2 regions of the Paenibacillus sp. TY11 genome follow, and region 2 is predicted to be linked to the other one. Evidence: predicted binding sites of a transcription regulator. Region 2 holds the regulator's gene; the other holds the start of a gene.
The links. The regulator Rex, encoded in region 2, represses fermentation and respiration genes when NADH is low (regulators of the CRP and FNR family bind a similar motif). The targets are predictions, from matches to a motif close to TTGTGAAATATTTCACAA.

Region 1 (10,490 bases), on a different contig from region 2:
GCAATATGAGATTGGACGGATGCTGGCGCCGTTGCGAGAACGAGGGATTTTGATTATCGGTAGCGGCGGATTGGTCCACAACTTGCGGACACTTAAGCAGACGAGTGAGCCAGCAGAATGGGCGGTTCAATATGATGACTGGATTGCAGAGCAGCTTCAAGACTGGAATTTGCGTCATCTATTCCAATATGATAAGAAGGCTCCTTATGCCAAGCAGGCGGTTCCTTCTTATGGGATAGAGCATTTTTCACCTTTGTTTTATGCGATGGGGGCTGCGGATAATGAGCGCTCCGCGCGTAAGCTTTTTCAGTCGTATGTCCTTGGCTCGTTGAGTCTCAATTGTTGGGCTTTTGGTCAAGAAAGTGATACGTAAATGTGAAAAAGAACTTCCGAATCCACATGGTGTGTGGGAATGGAAGTTCTTTTGTGTATTCTGCTTCTTCGATTAATTAGAAGGCACGTGTATCCTGAGTATGACAGAGCAAAAAAATAACCATTAGCCCGGAGGGTAACGGTTATTTTTGGATAGTTAAGCTATTTTCCGAGTGGGATCCGCCGGAAAGGCATCTTTATTTTTACGAAACAGTCCACGCAGGAAGGGCAGTACCCAACGGTCAAAGCCAATTCTTCCGGCATTTGCACCAGCAACCACAAGGAAGATTTCAAACAGCAGATAGATTGCATTGGTGCTTACTGTACCCGAGAACAGGAACGAGAAGTTCATAACCATTGCCATCAAAGCAGCCAGTGTAGTCAATGTACCAAGAAGCAGGCCAACCCCGACCAAGAACTCACCCAGTGGGATCAGGACGTTGAACAAACCGACATTCGGCAGGGCAAAGGCTTCAAGGAACGATCCCCACCAGCCTTGTACAGCGGGATGGTCTCCACCTGTTTTAGCAATGGCCCCCGAGATAAATCCGCCTGCATCGAATCCACCAGTCAGCTTCTCAAATCCATGGGTCATCCATTCATATCCTAGATAAACCCGTACTACAGTCAGCAGCCACATTGCGACTTTGTTTTCACGTAACCAGTTGTTAAACATTCAAACCACTCCTCTTTCTTAATCTATAATGTTGGTTGTATTTCATTTTGTTTGGGATGATCATCTTTGCTACACCTTTATTGTAGTAGGTTCAGTTACAGTTATTTGTGATAAAAATCACAAAGTCTGAATATTTTTTAAATTTTAATGTCTTTAGATAAGTATTCTATAGAGTGGTCACGCTTCAATCAAGACAAAAACAGGAAATAAAGCTTATAATGAGAAAAATAACTAAGTGGAGGGATGAACTTGTCCGGGCCCATTTCCCAACGAAATCATTGGTTGCGTGTGATGGCCTCAGCTCTGTTATGCATGACGCTGATGTCTTGTTCTGCTATGTCCAATACGGGTGAATCTGAATCCGTTCCCCAACTGACCAAGCAAGAAACAGAGAAAGAGGCACTTGAAGCGCCGAAGGAGCAGTCTATTCCGGCATTTACAGCTCCGCTTACCGGTCTTCCTGTGGAGCAGCCAGTTTTGGAGCGACCGCTCGCTGTCATGATTAACAATGCTCCGGCTGCGCGTCCACAGGCAGGACTTAGCCAGGCAGACATGGTATATGAGGTTCTTGCAGAAGGCGGGATTACTCGTCTCGTCGCTTTTTTCCAAAGTCACGGCGGAGATGTAAAGATCGGTCCGGTCCGTAGCATTCGGCCGTATTTGATTGAGCTGGGCGAAACCTATGGTGCGCTGCCGATACACGCAGGGGGAAGCACAGATGCCTATGCGATTTTACAGCAGCAGCGGAAAGAACATCTGGATGAGATTTCAAATGGGGGAGCTTACTTCTGGCGAAGCAAAGATCGCCGTCCTCCACATAATTTGTACACAGATGTGAGTAGGCTGCGCAAAGGAAGCGATAGTAAAGGGTATGTCAAGCAGACGGAAGTTCCAGTATATCCTTACCTTAAATCCGGCGAAACTCCAGTTATGGTAGATGAGAGTGCAGCATCTTTGCAAATCCGGTTTTTGCTCAAAAGCTATCGCGTATCTTACACCTACGATCCAGGGGATCAACAGTATAAGCGTTTTGTGAACGAAAAGTCACATGTGGATCAAAATAATAACCAACAGCTCTCAGCGGCCAATGTCATTGTGATGAGCACTAGGCATCGAACGTTGGATGATGTAGGCAGATTAAGTGTTGAGCTGGACGGTAGCGGAGAGGCCATGGTGTTTCAACAAGGACAGTTAATACAGGCTGAGTGGCAGCATACACCCGGCGATGCGATTCGTTTTATGAAAAATGGAGTTGAAATCCCGTTAACGCCAGGTACATCCTATATACATGTGGTGCCTGCAGATACTTCACTAAAGGAACATGTGACCATAGAAGCAAAATAGAAAAGGAATACACCTTTTTAGGAAAAAATTGTCGGATAATGACCTTCCATGTCGGGCACTGTATACGTATATCATGAATTTTGCTTTTACAAACATACAAAAACATTGATGAGTGTGATAAGATAGCAAAGGTTGTCTATTGCAGTCGAAACAGGTTGCGGATATTTTCGTAAAGGGGTAATCGTTATGAGATTGAAGAAAAAGGATATATTCTTCGAGACGTTGGAAAATATGGCAGATACGATCGTGCAAGCAGCCGATTATTTTGCCCAACATACTTCAAATCTTCAAGATGTGACTTTGTTTACAAATGAGATGAAGAAGTATGAAAATAAGTGTGATGATTACACACACACGATTATTACTGAGCTGAACAAAACCTTCATTACGCCGTTGGAACGCGACGACATCATGGAACTGACAACAACCATGGATGATGTGCTGGACGGTCTTGAAGCGACGGCTTCCCGTTTTTATATGTACAACATTACGGAGCCGGACGAGTATATTGTGCAGTTCGCTGATATTTTGCGTCAATCAGCTTACGAAATTCAGAAGGCTGTACATTTGCTTTCACAGAAAAAATTGCTGGCCATTCGTGAATACACTATTCGCCTGAATGATTTGGAAAATCAGGGGGACGAATTATTGCGTATTTGCATCAAAAACCTGTTTGCAACTGTAACTGACCCTATTGAACTGATTAAACGCAAAGAATTGTACGAACGCCTTGAAACGACAACGGATTCATGCGAGGATGTTGCAAATATGCTGGAATCCATCATTATGCGTAACTCGTAAGGGAGCCCTTTTACATGGATACAAGTTTACTGGTATTGGGTATTGTTATTTTTCTTGCTCTGGCATTTGATTTTATTAATGGTTTTCATGATACGGCGAACGCTATTGCAACTTCGGTATCGACCCGTGCATTGACCCCACGACGTGCAATTATTATGGCTGCCGTCATGAACTTTCTCGGGGCAATATTATTTACAGGGGTTGCCAAGACCATTGGTGGAAGTGTCGCTGATCCAACCAAGCTTACGAATGGAATTGATATCGTGATTGCGACGCTGATCGCTGCGATTATCTGGAACCTCTTAACCTGGTGGTTCGGTATTCCTTCATCCTCTTCTCATGCATTGATTGGTGCGTTGGCCGGAGCGGTGTATGTAGGTGCGGGATCGGATAAATTAAACTGGAGTGGCTTTATCGGGATTGTCGAGGGACTTATTTTCTCCCCGTTGATTGCTTTTGTTGTCGGTTACATCGTGATGATGATTTTAAAATACATCTTCGCTCGTCGTAGTCCGCATACGGTGAACAAAGGGTTTCGTACAATGCAGGTCATTACGGCAGCGATTCAGTCGTTCACGCATGGTACGAATGATGCTCAGAAGGCGATGGGGATTATCACATTTGCTCTCGTTTCGGCGGGGTATCAGGACCATTTGGAAGTACCCATGTGGGTGAAAATTTCAGCCGCAACAGCCATGGCGCTGGGTACGTCTATTGGGGGCTGGAAAATCATCAAGACGATGGGAACCAAGATTTTTAAAATCGAGCCAATTAACGGATTCGCAGCCGACATTTCGGGAGCTTCTGTTATTTTCACAGCCACATTGCTTCATTTACCCGTAAGTACCACTCATGCCATTACTTCGGCTATTTTGGGTGTGGGCTCTGCGAAGCGCTTCTCCGCTGTGCGTTGGTCGCTGGCTGGTCGTATTATTATTACTTGGGTTATAACGATACCTATTTCTGCACTGTTAGCTGGATTGATTTTCAAAATTCTTTTCTAGTTCATTATTATTTCTTGAAAAAAAGGCACACACTAAAGGATACACAATAAGCTTCCGTCCGCTTTTTGCGGCAGGGGCTTATTGGCATTCTGGGGCAAAACGGCTTCTTCAAAGTTTACACCTCCAGATAGTTCCATGAAACATTTTTCAAAAATAGCTGACATCAAAGTAGTCAATTTTTAATAACTCCTGTAAAATAAACAGAAAACTTTGAACCGTTCAACTGACTGGAGGAACTTATGCAAAAATCTAGAAAACTAATAGCACTCATGATTTGTTTGTTTTTTGTGGTTGCCCTGGCTGGTAATTTCGGTGTAGTGGCACATGCAGAAAATAAAACAAAGTATGATATCGGCACGGATACAACGTTCGCGCCTTTTGAGTTTGAAGATGTAAATGGTAAATTCGTCGGAATCGACATGGATCTGCTGGCGGCTATTGCCAAGGATCAAAATTTTGAATATACCATTAAGCCTCTTGGCTTTAACGCGGCAGTGCAGGCCCTTGAAACGAATCAAGTGGATGGTGTCATTGCCGGGATGAGTATTACCGATGAACGTAAGCAAAAATTTGATTTTTCCGAGCCCTATTTTGATTCAGGTGTCGTCATGGCGGTCCGCAAGGATAATGATACGATTAAACGCTATGAGGACTTGAAAGGACAACGTGTCGCTGTCAAAACAGGAACGGAAGGTTACACGTTCGCGGAATCCATTAAGGCCAAATACGGTTTTACTACAGTACCGTTCGACGACTCTTCGCAAATGTATGATGAAGTTAAAACAGGTAATTCGGTTGCCTGCTTTGATGACTATCCGGTACTGGCGTATGGAGTAAACCAGAATAACGGCCTTAAGCTGGTAACGGATAAGGAAAAAGGTGCTTCATACGGATTTGCTGTCAACCAAGGCAAAAACCAGGAGTTGCTGGAGAAATTTAATGCAGGGCTCGTTAATCTGCGCAACAGCGGGGAATATGATAAAATTTTGGCCAAATATCTTGGCGAATCCGGCAAAGGTGTGGCACCTGTGGTGCAAAGCCGCTGGGAACTGATTTCTGCTTCGCTGCCTTCGTTGATCAAAGGAATGGGGAATACGTTGCTGTACACACTTGTATCTTTGCTCGTAGCCTTTTTCCTGGGGCTGGTGTTTGGCTTTATGAAGGTAAGCCATAACAAGGTGTTGCGTGGTATTGCAACTGTTTTCGTCGATATATTCCGCGGTATTCCGCTGATCGTGCTTGCTTTCTTTATTTACTTTGGTATTCCACAGGCACTGGATTTCAAAATGCCGCTTTTTGTCGCGGCCGTATTGACGTTATCCCTAAACGCGGGTGCTTATGTGACCGAAATTATCCGTGGTGGTATTCAGTCCATTGATCCGGGACAAATGGAAGCAGCTCGTTCACTTGGTCTACCATACCGGACGGCTATGCTTAAAATCATTTTGCCACAAGCTGTGAAAATCATGATCCCGTCGTTTATCAATCAGTTGGTTATTACGTTGAAGGATACTTCCATTTTGTCTGTTATCGGTCTGGTCGAATTGACCCAATCGGGTAAGATCATTATTGCGCGGACATTCCAATCCTTTGATATTTGGCTGGTCGTTGCGGTGATGTATCTTATCGTCATTACAGTCCTGACCAAAATTTCCAACCGTCTTGAAGGGAGAGTTCGCCGTGGGTAAAATTATCGTTAAAGACCTGAAAAAAAGCTATGGTAGTAACCAAGTGCTAAAGGGCATCGACATGCAAGTACGTGAAGGCGAAGTTGTATGTGTCATTGGCCCCTCTGGTTCGGGGAAAAGCACATTTTTGCGTTGTATGAACATGCTTGAAGAAATTACCGCAGGCGAGGTCATTGTCGACGACTACAACTTGAGTGACAAGAACGTGGACATTAACAAAGTCCGTGAAAATATAGGTATGGTATTTCAACATTTCAATCTGTTTCCGCATATGACGGTGCTCAAAAACATTATGTTCGCGCCGACTGAGCTGGGTAAACAGTCCAAGGCAGAGGCCCGGGAAACGGCTATGAAGCTGCTGGATCGTGTAGGTTTGGCCGATAAGGCAGATGCACTGCCAGGACAGCTTTCCGGCGGTCAGAAGCAGCGTGTGGCGATTGCACGCGCGCTGGCAATGAACCCGGACATTATGCTGTTCGACGAGCCGACCTCGGCGCTTGATCCTGAAATGGTTGGAGAAGTGCTGGGTGTAATGAATGATCTGGCTCGCGAAGGCATGACGATGATGATCGTAACGCATGAGATGGGTTTTGCACGCGAAGTAAGCGACCGTGTCGTGTTTATGGACGGTGGTTACATCGTAGAAGAAGGAACGCCACAAGAGGTGTTTGGTAATCCGAAAAACGAGCGGACCATTAGTTTCTTAGAGAAAGTATTGTAAGAGGATTAAAAGTGAGGCAGGGTTTGTGGGTGTAGGCAGAAATCTCGTTGTGATACGCTCCGCGTCCCATTTGATCTTTCGATCGCTGTTGCCCCTGAATTTTTGGACTGTATAAGACTTTATTAGGTGTTAATCAACTGCAAAGGCGAACGCTGCCGCTTCTACAGATTCAAATGGACCGCTGCGCTACTACTCGCTGATTGCCCTTTTCGTGCAAAGAGCCTGCCTCATTTTTGAATGAGTGGGTGCAGGGGGAAGAGGGCGAGATGCAGCGCGGTGCTTGCTGCGCCGATGGTAGGCTGAGAGTGAGTGCATTCGGTTAATGCGTGACTGGTGATTGTGTGCTTAGCTATATGATCCTGAACGGCGTTCGGGAAGACATTCATTACCTTGGTACATCCTTAAGAGGGAGTGGGTAATTTGAAGATCAGGGCTTCAAGGCAAGAGGATATTCCAGCATTGGCTTATTTGATGGAGGAGCTTGGTTATCCTACATCTGTAGAAGAAATGAAGCAGAGATATGATCGTATCGCTTCTGATCCTAACTATCATACCCTGGTGGCTGAAGATTAAGGGGAAGTTGTTGGGATGGTTGGATTACATTCCGATATCTTTTATGAAAGAAATGAAGATTACGCGCGTATCGTCGTTTTTGTGATGGATTCAAAACATCGTAATAAAGGCATCGGCAAGGCGTTAAATGAGGAAGCGGAAGCTTGGGCAAAAGAGAAGGGTTTGGTTGCCATAGCTTTGAACAGCGGTAATCGGAGTGAGCGACAGGATGCGCATCATTTTTATCGCCGATTAGGGTATGAAGCGACCAGCACAGGGTTTGTGAAAAAGATTTAATTTATAATGAATTGGTTATTTTATAAGGATATCTTGGGGAAGCATGTTGGCCCGGAGATATCCTTTTCTTTATTAAAGCATATGGAATATAGAACTTGAGATTTGTATAATGCTGAATAGCTTATATAGAATATAAATAACATAAAAGCTGGCAGTGTAAGCGAGGGGGACGTACGGTGATACGTACATTGGCTATAGGTCATGATCATCAGGTAACAGTGGGAAAACCATTGGAGCAGATTGTCATGGAGGATTACATATGGATATGGGCAGATTTTAACGAGCCTACAGATCGCGAGTCGGAACTGCTGACGAGTTATTTTCATTTTCACCCGCTGGCTGTGGAGGATTGCATGCATGTTCTGCAACGCCCTAAATTGGATTATTACGAAGATGTACAGTTTCTGGTCGTGCATGCACTTAATGTAGATACATTAGATGCGGAAGAAGTGGACATGTTTATTAGCAGCCGTTTTTTGGTTACATATCACCATCATGAACTGGAGGAGCTGGATCAAGCCTGGGAGCGGATTGTCCAGCATGCGAATGAACGCAAAATATGGTCGCGCGGACCGTTGGCTGCAGCCTACACGGTGATGGACAAGTTGGTAGATAACTATTTTCCGAGCCTGTTCATGATTGAGGATGAATTGGCCGAGCTGGAGGGCTTGGGCGAACACGAATCGGTAGAGGAATTAATGAAGCAGGTATTTGCCCTGCGTGGTAGGCTGCTCAAGCTGCGCCGTACTATTGTACCGATGCGTGATCTGATGTACCGAGTTTTGAATTCGCAGCACGTGCAGGGTCAAGGGGATCATATGGCTTATTTTACCGATATATATGATCATTTGTTGAAGCTGACGGACATGCTGGAGGCCGACCGCGAGATGACAGCCGACCTGAGAGACAGTTATATATCGCTCAATTCCAATCGTATGAATTCAATTATGAAGACGCTGACCGTGATTACGACCGTTTTTATGCCCTTGACGCTGATTGCAGGAATCTATGGTATGAATTTTTCGAATATGCCCGAGTTGGGCTGGAAATATGGATACTTTGGCGTACTGTTTTTCATGTTTTTGTTGAGTGTTGCGATGGTGATCTGGTTTATGCGCCGAGGCTGGTTCAAATAAGATAGCCTACTTTCTTTTGCGCTTGCGCGGACGTCTGCGCGGGGTAGTGGTGCTTTTGCGCTGTGTCTTTTTCCGGCGTGGGCGTGGTGGTGTGTATTCATCCAATTCCTCGGCGATATCTGTTGCAGAATTTTTGCTCGTGGATTTACCGAATGCCGGGATCGCGCCCATAATCAGCTTCGCCATTGGAGCAAATTGCTGCACACTGGACATGACCTTTTGCACCTTGCCGAAAGTAGCAACAATTCCATCAATGCCGCCCATACGGTCAATGAAGCCTTTGATTTCGTTGAGATTACCGAGGTTGCCAAGACCCCCAAGCAGTCCTCCTTTGGCTGGAACCGGGTCTGGTGTGACCACGGCAGAATCCGTAATACTCGCTGGCGCCTCGTAAGGAACCAGCCCGGAAGAACCGGCTTGCGGAACCTCGCTGTATGGATCGAGTCCGGGATAAGGAGATGAACTATACGGATCGGAAAGGGAACGCTGTAGCGGCCTCCGATGATAGTAGTGTCCAGGCATGAGATCACATTCCTTTGCAGGTTGATACTCTACTGTATGTTACAAACGCACAGTGGGTTTAGGCGCGTGTCCCGAAATCAGGTATAAAAGCGGATTTGGGCATTCGTACGGTATGTTTCTATGGTCATGTAATGTTGTTCTGTAATGCGTGAAACCGTTAATGCTTGAAAAACCGACTATTTCTCGAGTACAATGAGGAGAGATTGTAACCTTGGGAGATGATAATCCATGCAGCTCAAAAAGCTTAATGATAAAAGTATTGATCAATTGTTCGAAGCTATTTTAACTCTTAAAAATTTGGAAGAGTGCTATGTATTTTTTGATGATCTGTGCACGATTAATGAAATTCAATCCCTCTCCCAACGTCTAGAGGTTGCCCGTATGCTAGGCAAAGGCAGCACATATAATCAGATTGAAGCAGAGACGGGGGCCAGTACAGCCACGATTTCACGTGTTAAACGTTGTCTGAACTATGGTAATGACGGGTACAAAATGACTCTGGAACGTCTGGGACGCTAATGCGGAGCCCTGGGATACTGGTAATCAGCCATGGCTCTAGGGAGCCATATTGGGTGGAACAGGTGGATCAGGCAGTTGCGAAGCTTCATTTGCCGGAAGAAATGCCGATAGAGGTTTCATTTTTGGAAACGGTTAAAGGAAGATTGATTCAAAATGGTATTGATCGTCTGGAAGCCTTGGGGGTAACAGATTTACTGGTACTCCCTTTGTTTGTATCGTCCGGCAGTACGCATGTAGATGAGATTAGCTATGCGCTGGGAGTCAAAGATGCGCCGGACAAAGAAACAGATTTGGAGCCGTTTCGAATGAAGGCGCAAGTGCATTTTGGCAGCCCGTTGGATGACGGAGAAGATGTTGCCCACATGGTGTGGGACAAGGTTCGCCCGCTGTCGGTCAATCCTGCGCGAGAGGTCATTTTACTCGTGGGACACGGCAGTGTGCACAATGGCTTTCTTCAGCGCTGGGAGCGGGGAATTTCTTCGTTGGCCCATACGGTGCAAAGCGTGAGTGGTATCATCACGGACCACGCTTTGCTAAATCCCGAGAGTGTGCACGACAAGGCAGCGTATTGGAATCAGGAGCGGGGTCATGATGTTATTGTGGCACCGCTATTTTTGAGTTCGGGATATTTTACAAGTCATATGATTCCTAAACGCTTACAGGGGCTTGAATACCGTTATTCAGGAGTTCCTTTATTGCCGCATCCTTTACTCACAAGCTGGATGGACAGGCAAATTCGTGAACTACTGCAAAGCATGCAGAAGCAAGCAAGGTCAAGCAATAGGTAGTCTGATTCGGCTATAGCGTTACTCTAACCTTAAATTCCCTTATTTGGATAATAAATGGCTCCTTTTATTG
Region 2 (10,490 bases):
GTGATTTCTATGGCGGATGTGCTGCTGCTTCCCTCGGAAAAAGAAAGTTTTGGTCTGGTTGCGCTGGAAGCAATGGCCTGTGGAGTGCCAACAATCGGTTCTCAGGCAGGGGGAATACCTGAACTCGTTGTGCATGGGAGTACGGGGTATCTTGCTGAAATCGGTAATACCGAGGCGATGGCTGAATATGCAGTAGAGCTGTTATCCGATGAAGCGATGGCGGAACGTTTCCGTGAAGCGTGTCTGACACGCGCCCGAACCGTTTTCTGTGATGAGCTGATTACTCGTCAATATGAAGAGATATATTACCGTGTGTTGGGACGCGAGGTGCCGGATCTTAAACCGATCAGCGTTTAAGGGGGCGGACTCGCGTCCGTTTTTTATATTGAATACTTGCAAAGGGGGAAACCCTGTGAATACAAATAATTGGCAATATGCTGATCAAAAGATGGCTCTTCATGGCAGAGAGGTCATACATACACTAACAGCAGCAGGCCACGAAGCTTATTGGGTCGGTGGCTGTGTGCGGGATGAGCTATTAGGACGAGCTATTCATGATATGGATTTGACCACTTCGGCTGAGCCTGAACAGGTCATAGCGCTATTCCCTCACGTCATTCCGACAGGGATTCAGCATGGGACGGTTACGGTCATGCAGGACGGTTATGCGTTTGAGGTGACCACTTTTCGTACGGAAAGTGGTTATGCTGATCACCGCCGTCCAACGGAAGTTGCCTTCGTGAAGGATATTCGTGAGGATCTGATGCGACGGGATTTCACCATGAACGCGATTGCGATGGCTGAACATGGGGAGCGGGTGGACCCATTTGGAGGAGAAGCCGATTTGCGAGCCGCTCTCGTTCGTTGTGTGGGCCGAGCCGAGGAACGCTTTGAGGAGGACGGGTTGCGGATGCTTCGTTGTATCCGTTTTGCCTCCGTGTTTCAGTTCCGTGTTGCTTACAACACCTGGAAAGGTATGATTCGGCGCAGAAAGGGACTTCGTTACATAGCCATGGAACGTGTGCGGGTCGAGCTGGAAAAGATGCTGGCGGGGCCAGACCCATTGCGTGGGTTGGAGATGCTAGGCCGTAGCGGATTGCTGGCCTGTACGAAGGTTCCAGTTCCCTGGGAACAGTGTGAAGCTCAGGCGCTCAAGGGGATCGTGCAACTGCCAGAAGAACTACGGTGGGGCCTGCTCCTAATGTCTTGTAGACTTAGCTCAGAGGCAGCGGACGAGCTATTAAGAGCTTGGACCTTCTCCAACGCTGTACGTCTACGGCTGGTTCATTTGCTGGAATGGGAGACCGAGTTAATCCACAGCGCTGCTGTCATAGCTGGCGACTCCGTTCCGGGGGAGTCTGACAGTATCAACGATGAGGCGCTGCGTCGTAGCTGGATTCGACTGTTAATTAAGCTAGGAAAGGATACAGCTTCAGACTGGCTTGAGCTTTACAAGACACTGCCTGCTTCGTTCCGCGGTTTACCGCCATGGGTAGAAAAGCGTGTGGCGAAAATAGCCGAACTGGCAAGCACGTGGACAAAGCAGGCTGTAGTCGTTCGTATCAAAGATTTAAATATTACAGGAAATGAACTGGTTCAGGCGATGAATCGACCAGGCGGACCTTGGCTGGGACAGATGATGGAACGGCTTTTACAAGCTGTCGCCTGCGGAGATATCCCTAATGAAACAGAAACATTGCTTCAGGAAGCGAAACGGGTGGTAAGTAATGAATAATCATGAAAGATTGTTAGGCATACTGGAGGAAGGTTCATCCGATTACGTGTCTGGGGAGGAAATCAGCCGACGCCTCTCAGTTAGCCGCACAGCGGTATGGAAGCAGATCAACAAACTGCGGGAGTTGGGCTACAGTATTGATGCCTCCTCTCGTCGGGGCTATCGGTTGATATCCCGACCGGATCGGCTGGAAGTCTCCAAATTGGCTTATATGTTAAATACTCAATCGTTTGGCCAGCGTATCGTTGTACTGGATTCGACGGTCTCCACTCAGCAAGATGCCATGCGTTTGGCAGAAGAGGGTGCGCCAGAGGGGGCAGTAGTGCTTGCGGAGGAACAAACGGCAGGTCGAGGGCGTTTGGGGCGGAAGTGGTATTCACCTCGTGGCAAAGGTGTCTGGATGAGCATTGTGTTGCGCCCCACCCAGCCCTTGGCCTTTACCCCCCAGCTAACGTTGCTTACAGGTGTGGCGGTGTGTAGGGCTATTCGTCGGCTGACGGGTGTGGAGGCTGGCATCAAATGGCCAAACGATCTGCTTATTCATGGTCGCAAAGTATCCGGTATTCTGCTGGAATCTGCAACAGAGGATCAACGGGTTCGCTACTGTATTGCAGGTATTGGCATTGATGTAAATTTGAATGTAGAAGATTACCCAGAAGAGTTATCTCAGGTGGGAACGTCCTTGAAAATAGAAGCAGGGCGTGAAATTGACCGTACTGCACTGATTGCCGCAGTGCTGGAAGAGATGGAACAGCTAAGTAAGCTGTATGCGGAGCAGGGGTTCCAGCCTATAGCCATGCTGTGGGAGGCGTTGTCCGTGACTATGAACCGCAGTGTACGGGCACATACTGGACAAGGGATAGCGGTGGAAGGTACAGCCGTTGGGTTGGACCCTTCTGGGGCATTAGTGGTAGAAACGGATCAGGGAGAGCAAATTCAGATCATTTCAGGGGATATACAATTGTAGAATCGACCCTAGCTATGAAATACGAACGCAATCGTTCTGTTCCCTGTGCAAAACTTCACGTGAAAAAGCTGGTGTTTTTTGTTATACTGTGCAGGAGGCGGCATCGGACGGTCCGAGCTGCACTCCAGGGGCACATGCTCTACTTTAGCAAGTTTGTAAGACCATCATAACTTCATTTGAAGGTTACGTTGGATTCTGCTCTGAGCCGAACAGGACCGAGACAGAAGGGACGATCTCAAAATGAGTGTCTTTTTTGGCTGTTCGGACCTTTTGATGACGCAGATGTACAGGCGTTCATAAAAAGGTTATTTTTTGTGCCAAAAAAAGATGGAAGGGAGCCATTCGCAATGGCAGGAAAACAAGCACTGAATGTTGTGAAAATGAAAAAAATGAAGCAGGAGGGTATTCCGCTCAGTATGCTGACAGCCTATGATTATCCATCGGCTAAAATAGCCGAGGAGGCGGGAATTGACATGATTCTCGTGGGTGACTCGCTGGGTAACGTAGTTCTCGGTTACGATTCAACCATCCCTGTAACCTTGGATGATATGGTGTATCATTCCCGGGCAGTCGCAAGAGGCGCGGAGCATACATTTATCGTAGCGGACATGCCTTTCATGACATATCACGGCAGCGTATCGGAAAGTCTTCAGGGCATCCGCCGTCTGATGCAGGAAGGACATGCGCATGCTGTTAAATTGGAGGGCGGAGCGGAAATTGCCGACGTCGTAAAAGCAACTGTTCAGGCAGGTGTACCTGTACTGGGACATATCGGGCTTACTCCGCAGTCGGTTAATCAGATTGGCGGATATCGCATTCAAGGCAAGGACGAAGTGGACGCACGCCGGTTGATGGCGGATGCCAAGGCGCTGGAGCAGGCGGGTGCCTTTGGCGTTGTATTGGAACTGGTGACTGAGGAAGTGGCAACTGCGATTTCTAAAGAACTTTCCATTCCGACCATTGGCATCGGTGCTGGACGTGGATGTGACGGTCAGGTGCTTGTTTATCACGATCTGATTCAATACGCATCGCCTTATTACAGCAAACGCTTTGTTAAAACCTATGCCGATGTAGGCGGCTTGATCCGCAGCAGCATTGAGCAGTATGTGAGCGATGTGAAGGGGCGGGCATTTCCGGCCGCAGAGCATGTGTTCAGCGCGGACGACCGCGTTGTGGAATCCCTGTACGGTAAAGCAAAAGGACAGGCACAGGAACAAGCTAAGGAAAAGGTGGAATCTCAGTCATGATCATCGTAAGAGAAGTGGCCCAGCTGCGAAAGGTTATTGCTGAACGTCGGCAGCTTGGGACAAACGGAGCAAAAACGGTACACGGTTCTGCCTCTTTACAGCAACATAAAGTCGGCTTTGTACCAACAATGGGATACCTGCATGAAGGACATGCGAGCTTGATGCACAAGGCGCGTGAAATGGCAGATACGGTGGTGCTTAGCATTTTCGTAAATCCGATTCAATTTGGACCCAACGAAGATCTGGACAGCTATCCCCGCGATGAAGCTCGTGATTTGGAGGTAGCGCGGCGCGAGGGCGTGGATATTGTATTTTTGCCAACTGTAGCAGAAATGTATCCGCAGCCAACCCAAACCAAAATTCGCGTATCCGCTTTGACGGACCGCTTATGCGGCGCTTCCCGTCCAGGACATTTTGATGGTGTAACTACGGTGGTAGCCAAGCTTTTTAACATGGTAGGTCCTGATTTGGCCTTCTTTGGAATGAAGGACGCGCAGCAGGTTGCTGTGCTCCAGCAGATGGTGACTGATCTCAATATGGATGTGACCATCGTACCTTGCCCCATCGTCAGAGAGGCCGATGGTTTGGCCCTCAGCTCCCGTAATGTGTATTTAAGCGCGGAACAGCGTGAGCAGGCGTTGGTGCTGTCCCAGTCACTGCGCAAGGTGCGTGAAGTGAGCGAAGATGTTGTACAGAACACATTTACGATCCGTCAGTTACATCAAATGGTGGAGTCCACCATTACTTCCTCGCCCTTGGCGGACATTGACTACATTGAAATATTAACTTTTCCCGGTCTGGAGCCCCTTCGTCCCGAGCAGCGGCTATGTGATGTTCAGGAAGACGTCATTGTAGCGCTGGCTGTGAAATTTGGGAATACTCGACTGATTGACAATATAAGATTACAGAAAGCGGAGGTGCTTTCCCATGTTTAGAACCATGATGAAATCCAAAATTCACCGGGCAACGGTTACGGAAGCCAACCTTAATTATGTGGGGAGTATTACCATAGATGAGGATCTTATGGAAACATCGGATCTGCTGGAGAATGAAAAAGTTCAAATTGTAAACAATAACAATGGAGCTCGACTGGAAACCTATGTTATCCCCGGACCGCGTGGTAGCGGCGTGATTTGTCTCAACGGTGCAGCAGCGCGTTTGGTGCAGCCTGGTGATACGGTCATTATTATTTCCTACGCTTCTATGTCGAATGAAGAGGCAAAAACATACAAACCGACTGTGGTATTTGTTGATGAACATAATAAACCAGCCCAAACGTTGAACAAGGAAGTACACGCGACGATCATGTAATGAATGGGAGTGCGGATGAAACCCGTCCTTTAAGCGAAAAATGTGAGTGTATTAATCCATCTTTCGTAAGGGCGGGATGCACATGTTCCAGCATGTATTCGCAGAAATGAACAGCATGTTAGATGATATCGTGAAGCATTACCCATCAGCCCAGGGCTCCCGCAGGCAGGAGCTGCTACAGCACTGGAGTCTGCTGCGGAGAATGAGTGACGGAATTATGGATGAGTGGCTGGCCTTTGAGGAAAAAATGGTTTGCCTGCGTGCGGCCGGCTTTTCCACAGAGTCCGGTATGTCTGACACAGAGCTTTCTGAAAAGGAACTGCCTGAAAAGGAGCTGCCGGCTTTTAGCCGGGGGCAAGGGTATTACCGATTACTTATGTACCCTGAGGCAATCCAACAATTTGAGCAGGTGCTACAGCATTTTCCAAACAGCTGGCAGAGTCGCATGTATATGGGAATGGCATATTTTCAATTGGATGATCCAGTGGAGGCTGTATGCCATTTTCAGAAGGTGCTGCACCTGACTGAGCGGCCAGGACTAAAGGCTGTTATCTATAATGCGCTAGGCTGTCTGATGGCAAAGCAGGCCGACGTAGAGGAGGCGCAAAAATGTTTTGCTCTCGCGCATCAGTTCGATCCTGCGTTGCCCGAGCCGTTGCACAATATGGAAGCCTGTTTGTCCGGTGCCGAAAAGCTTCGATACGACAGCTCTATGATGACCTGGATGTAGTTGTCAGACACCGAGTAAGACGATGCATGCCCACCTCCTTAGGCGGCGTGTGCATCGTCTTTTTTGGCTGTCTTAATTTCCAAACAGGCGATCTTCTGCTATGCTATTATACAGAGTTATTATTTTTGTATGTGTCACAAGAAAGGATTAAGTTGAATGAAATTTGCGGTATTGGATTTTGAAACGACAGGCACCCAGTCCGCGGATGACATCATTCAAGTCGGACTTGCAATTATAGATCATGATAACAGCATTTCCCGTGTTTACGGCTCTTATGTGAACCCTGGCAGATCTATTCCACCTTTTATCACCGGGTTGACCGGAATTACAGACGATGACGTCAAGGATGCTCCTGCACTCGAAGAAATGATGATGGAGCTCGTGCCTATGCTGGACGATGTCGTGCTGGTCGGTCATAATGTGGCGTTTGATTTTAATTTTTTGCAAAACGCTCTGGATCGGTGCGGCTACTTGCCGTTTAGCGGAAGAATTTTGGATACGATGGATTTTCTAAAAATTATGTTTCCATCACTATCATCTTATCAGCTGGGTTTTGTTTCTTCTGAGTTCGGGCTGGCGCATGACCGCCCTCATCAAGCAGACAGCGACGCGTTGGCTACGGCTGAGGTGTTTTTAAAGTGTCTGGGTGAGCTTCAAGCGTTGCCTCTGATAACTATACAGCGGCTCAGCGATTTGTTCGCAGAGGAAGGCAGTGACCTTGGATGGTTTCTTGACGGGGTGCGTGAAGAGAAAGAGCTTGATCCTATTCAGGATTTGGAGGGACATCAGTTTTTTCGTCAGCTTGCACTGAAAGTGGAAGATTGGACGGATCTGGCTGCTCCGCGTAGAGAAGATGACCCGAATCCACTATCAGGCGTTTCCTTTGAGGAGTACATGGATGATGTGCGGGACAATTTGCGTTCATCCTTGAGCCAATATGAGGAGCGCGAGGCGCAGATACAAATGATTGAGGGTGTAAATCAGGCACTGAGTGAAGACAAGCATCTGCTAATCGAGGCAGGTACAGGAACAGGCAAGTCCCTCGGTTATTTGCTCCCATCGCTGTATCACAGTGTGAAAAAAGGACAGCGAGTCATGGTAAGTACACATACAATCAACCTGCAGGAGCAATTACGCGAGCGCGATATTCCGATGCTGACCAAGGTGATTCCGTTCCCGTTTCGGGCTGCCATTTTTAAGGGTCGGGGACATTATTTGTGTCTGCGCAAGTTTGAACATAAAATAAACAGAAGAGACTTCGCGACACCAAAGGAAGATTTAGTTACAGCGGCTCAGATGATCGTCTGGCTGACGCTGACGGAAACCGGTGATGATGAGGAACTGAATCTGAGCAACCGTGGCGGGGATTTTTGGGAAACGGTGGCCAGTGATTCCGAGTCCTGTCTTGGTCGTTCTTGCCCATGGTTTCGCAAATGCTATTATCATCGTGCACGTCACGAAGCAGGAATAGCGGATGTGGTTATTACGAATCACTCCAAGTTGTTCACGGACGTCAAAGCAAGTCATCAGCTGTTGCCCAGCTATGAACATCTGGTGATTGATGAAGCCCATCATCTGGAGGAAGTAGCTGGTAAGCACTTGGGAATGCATATGAAATATTTCACACTCGTGCATACACTGACGCGACTGTTCAAAGACAGCAAGAACGGCCAACTGCCTTCACTTCGTCAACAGTTGGCAAAATCGGGCCATGAGAAGTCGACGGATTGGGCCTCAACCATTGACCAGCTGTATCCACTCGTGTTGGAGGTTAAGGAAACTTGGGACCTGCTAAGCGACAAGCTTTTTGGCATGTTACCGGAGCGAAGTGATGCGACACCGGGTGAAACAGGGCAGTTTTCTTCCCGGCTCAAACCGTCGGCCAAGCCTGGGAAGTGGGATCAGGCGGCGGCGTTGGAAAATCAGCTTTATGTAACGATGAGCGAAATTTTGCGCAAGGGCGATAAGCTGATGCTGGACGTCAAGGAAGAGCATGACGATTATGCGGCTGATAGCCTTATTACAGATATTACGGGTCTGCTCAAGGATTTGGCGGGGATCAGGGAAAATTTGCGCTTCTTTATGCGTCTCGATGATGAAACAACCGTATACTGGCTTGAAGCGAGTGGGCAATTCCGTAGTAAATCATTGCAATTTTATGCGGTGCCCGTCGATGTGAGCCGCCAGTTGAAAGAAATGTTTTTTGACAAAAAAAGAAGCATTATTTTGACGTCTGCTACTTTATCGGTAGATAAATCATTTCAGTACATGACTGATCAGCTCGGCTTGCAGGAGGCCGCAGATCAAGGGCGGCTGATGACTTCGCAGCTCCCGTCACCCTTTAATTACAGGGATCAGGTGTTGCTGGTCATTCCACGGGATTTCCCGAGTGTAAAGGGCAGTGTAGGAGATGCACATTTTGTAGATATGCTCGTTAACTCTCTAGGAGCGACTGCTCAGGCGACGCGGGGGAGAATGCTCGTTCTGTTTACTTCCTATCGGATGCTCCGGCAAGTGTATGAGCCGCTCAAAGAGGCGTTAGCATCCAGCGATATTACCGTGTTGGGACAAGGTGTGGACAGTGGGAGTCGCAGTAAGCTAACCCGCCGTTTTCAGGAAGCCAAGGCTTCTGTATTGCTGGGAACCAGCAGTTTCTGGGAAGGCGTCGATATTCCGGGGAAGGCTCTGACTTGTCTGGCCATCGTCCGCTTGCCGTTTCAACCGCCGAATCACCCGTTGCTGGAGGCAAAAAGCGAGTTGCTCCAGCAGCAGAAAAAGAATCCATTTATGAAGCTGTCTGTACCACAAGCGGTCATTCGCTTCAAACAGGGATTTGGGCGGTTGGTACGTACAGCGAGCGACCACGGGGTCGTCATCGTTTACGATACGCGCGTGATCGAATCCTATTACGGAAAGCACTTTTTGTACTCGTTACCGGGACCAAAAATGGAGCATATGCCATCGGAGCAAATGGTGCCCCGCATCGCTGAATGGCTCCAATCCGCCCCGGAGACAGAGGCATAACGGACGGACACCTAAGCATGTCCGTTACAATTAGGGGGAGCAAGTATGAAATCAGATAAAATTTCAGAAGCTGTCGTACGGAGGTTACCCGTATATTTACGTTATCTGAATGCACTGCACAAACGGGAGGTGGCTACGGTCTCTTCTCAAGAGTTGGGACAGAGGTTAGATTTGAATCCGGCCCAAATCCGGAAAGATCTCGCCTATTTTGGAGATTTTGGTCGGAAGGGTATCGGCTATGATGTTACTTATCTTATTGAGAAAATACGCCATATCCTGAAAATCGACCAGCAAATTAATGTGGTATTGGTCGGAGCGGGTAATCTGGGGCAAGCCCTTTCGAATTATAACGCTTATTTAAAAGACAATATGAAGATTGTAGCGGTATTTGATTCGTTTCCGGATAAAGTTGGAACCAAGATCAATACGTTGGTCGTTCAACCAATGGATGAATTGGAAGCAACTGTTAAGGAAAAAAACATTCGAATCGGGATTATTACCGTACCTGATTTTGAAGCACAGCACGTGGCTGACAGGCTTATTGAGAGTGGAATTGGAGCAATCCTGAACTTTGCACCCACTACTCTTAAGGCACCGGCCAATATTCGGATACATGCCACAGATTTTACAACGGATTTGCTAAGCCTCGCTTATTATTTAGAGGACGGAAAGGAAGAAACACAATATGACAGTGAATAAATGGATAATTAAAAACGGCTCTTTTGCCGTAAATAGACCGGAAGCTGGGGTAATCCATGGTTATATGATTGTGGAGGATAGCCGTATTACTTACATTGGTGAGACTTTGCCTGCGGGTGAGGAAGAGACGGAAGCGATTGACGGTAAGGGACTGCTGTTTTTACCTGGCCTGATTAATACACATGGTCATGCGGCGATGTCTCTGCTACGTGGGTATGGGGACGATCTAGCTCTTCAAATATGGCTTCAGGAAAAAATGTGGCCTATGGAAGCCAAGTTTACATCTACGGATGTGTACTGGGGTACATCCTTGTCTGTGCTGGAGATGCTGAAAGGTGGCACAACGACCTTCCTGGACATGTACGATCATATGGATGAGGTGGCTCGTGTAGCTGAAGAGTCAGGTATTCGTGCAAGTCTGATGCGTGGAGCAATTGGATTATGTTCGGAGGAAGAACAGCGGATCAAGCTGGCTGAGGCCGTGACTTTTGCGCGTAACTGGCATGGTAAGGCAGACGGCCGTATTACAACGATGATGTCTCCACATGCGCCATACACATGTCCGCCTGCGTTTATTGAAAAATTCGTACAAGCTGCGCATGATCTGGATTTACCGTTGCATACGCACATGTCTGAGACGATTGCCGAAGTTGAGCAAAACGTACGCGACTACGGTTTGCGTCCGGTTGCACACTTGGATCAGCTTGGCTTTTTCTCCCGTCCTTCGCTTGTTGCCCATGGCGTTCATTTGAACGACGAAGAAATAGCTTTACTGGC

Region 1: the regulator Rex is predicted to act here: its motif matches at 1,154-1,171, upstream of AC6EJC_RS19295 (DoxX family membrane protein).

The regions. Positions count from the first base shown of each region.
Region 1 covers NZ_JCBAIQ010000018.1:70,008-80,497, reverse strand. The annotation lists gene AC6EJC_RS19300 (dioxygenase family protein) at 1-373, shown strand, start outside; gene AC6EJC_RS19295 (DoxX family membrane protein) at 530-1,048, opposite strand; gene AC6EJC_RS19290 (DUF3048 domain-containing protein) at 1,298-2,392, shown strand; gene AC6EJC_RS19285 (DUF47 domain-containing protein) at 2,579-3,193, shown strand; gene AC6EJC_RS19280 (inorganic phosphate transporter) at 3,208-4,197, shown strand; gene AC6EJC_RS19275 (hypothetical protein) at 4,230-4,373, opposite strand; gene AC6EJC_RS19270 (amino acid ABC transporter substrate-binding protein/permease) at 4,437-5,885, shown strand; gene AC6EJC_RS19265 (amino acid ABC transporter ATP-binding protein) at 5,878-6,606, shown strand; gene AC6EJC_RS19260 (GNAT family N-acetyltransferase) at 7,027-7,179, shown strand; partial or broken gene AC6EJC_RS19255 (GNAT family N-acetyltransferase) at 7,192-7,455, shown strand; gene corA (magnesium/cobalt transporter CorA) at 7,632-8,591, shown strand; gene AC6EJC_RS19245 (tyrosine protein kinase) at 8,598-9,113, opposite strand; gene AC6EJC_RS19240 (YerC/YecD family TrpR-related protein) at 9,342-9,632, shown strand; gene AC6EJC_RS19235 (sirohydrochlorin chelatase) at 9,632-10,420, shown strand.
Region 2 covers NZ_JCBAIQ010000002.1:2,034-12,523, reverse strand. The annotation lists gene bshA (N-acetyl-alpha-D-glucosaminyl L-malate synthase BshA) at 1-357, shown strand, start outside; gene AC6EJC_RS02145 (CCA tRNA nucleotidyltransferase) at 413-1,735, shown strand; gene AC6EJC_RS02140 (biotin--[acetyl-CoA-carboxylase] ligase) at 1,728-2,702, shown strand; gene panB (3-methyl-2-oxobutanoate hydroxymethyltransferase) at 3,050-3,949, shown strand; gene panC (pantoate--beta-alanine ligase) at 3,946-4,884, shown strand; gene panD (aspartate 1-decarboxylase) at 4,877-5,260, shown strand; gene AC6EJC_RS02120 (tetratricopeptide repeat protein) at 5,343-5,990, shown strand; gene dinG (ATP-dependent DNA helicase DinG) at 6,147-9,014, shown strand; gene AC6EJC_RS02110 (redox-sensing transcriptional repressor Rex) at 9,060-9,713, shown strand; gene AC6EJC_RS02105 (amidohydrolase) at 9,700-10,490, shown strand, end outside.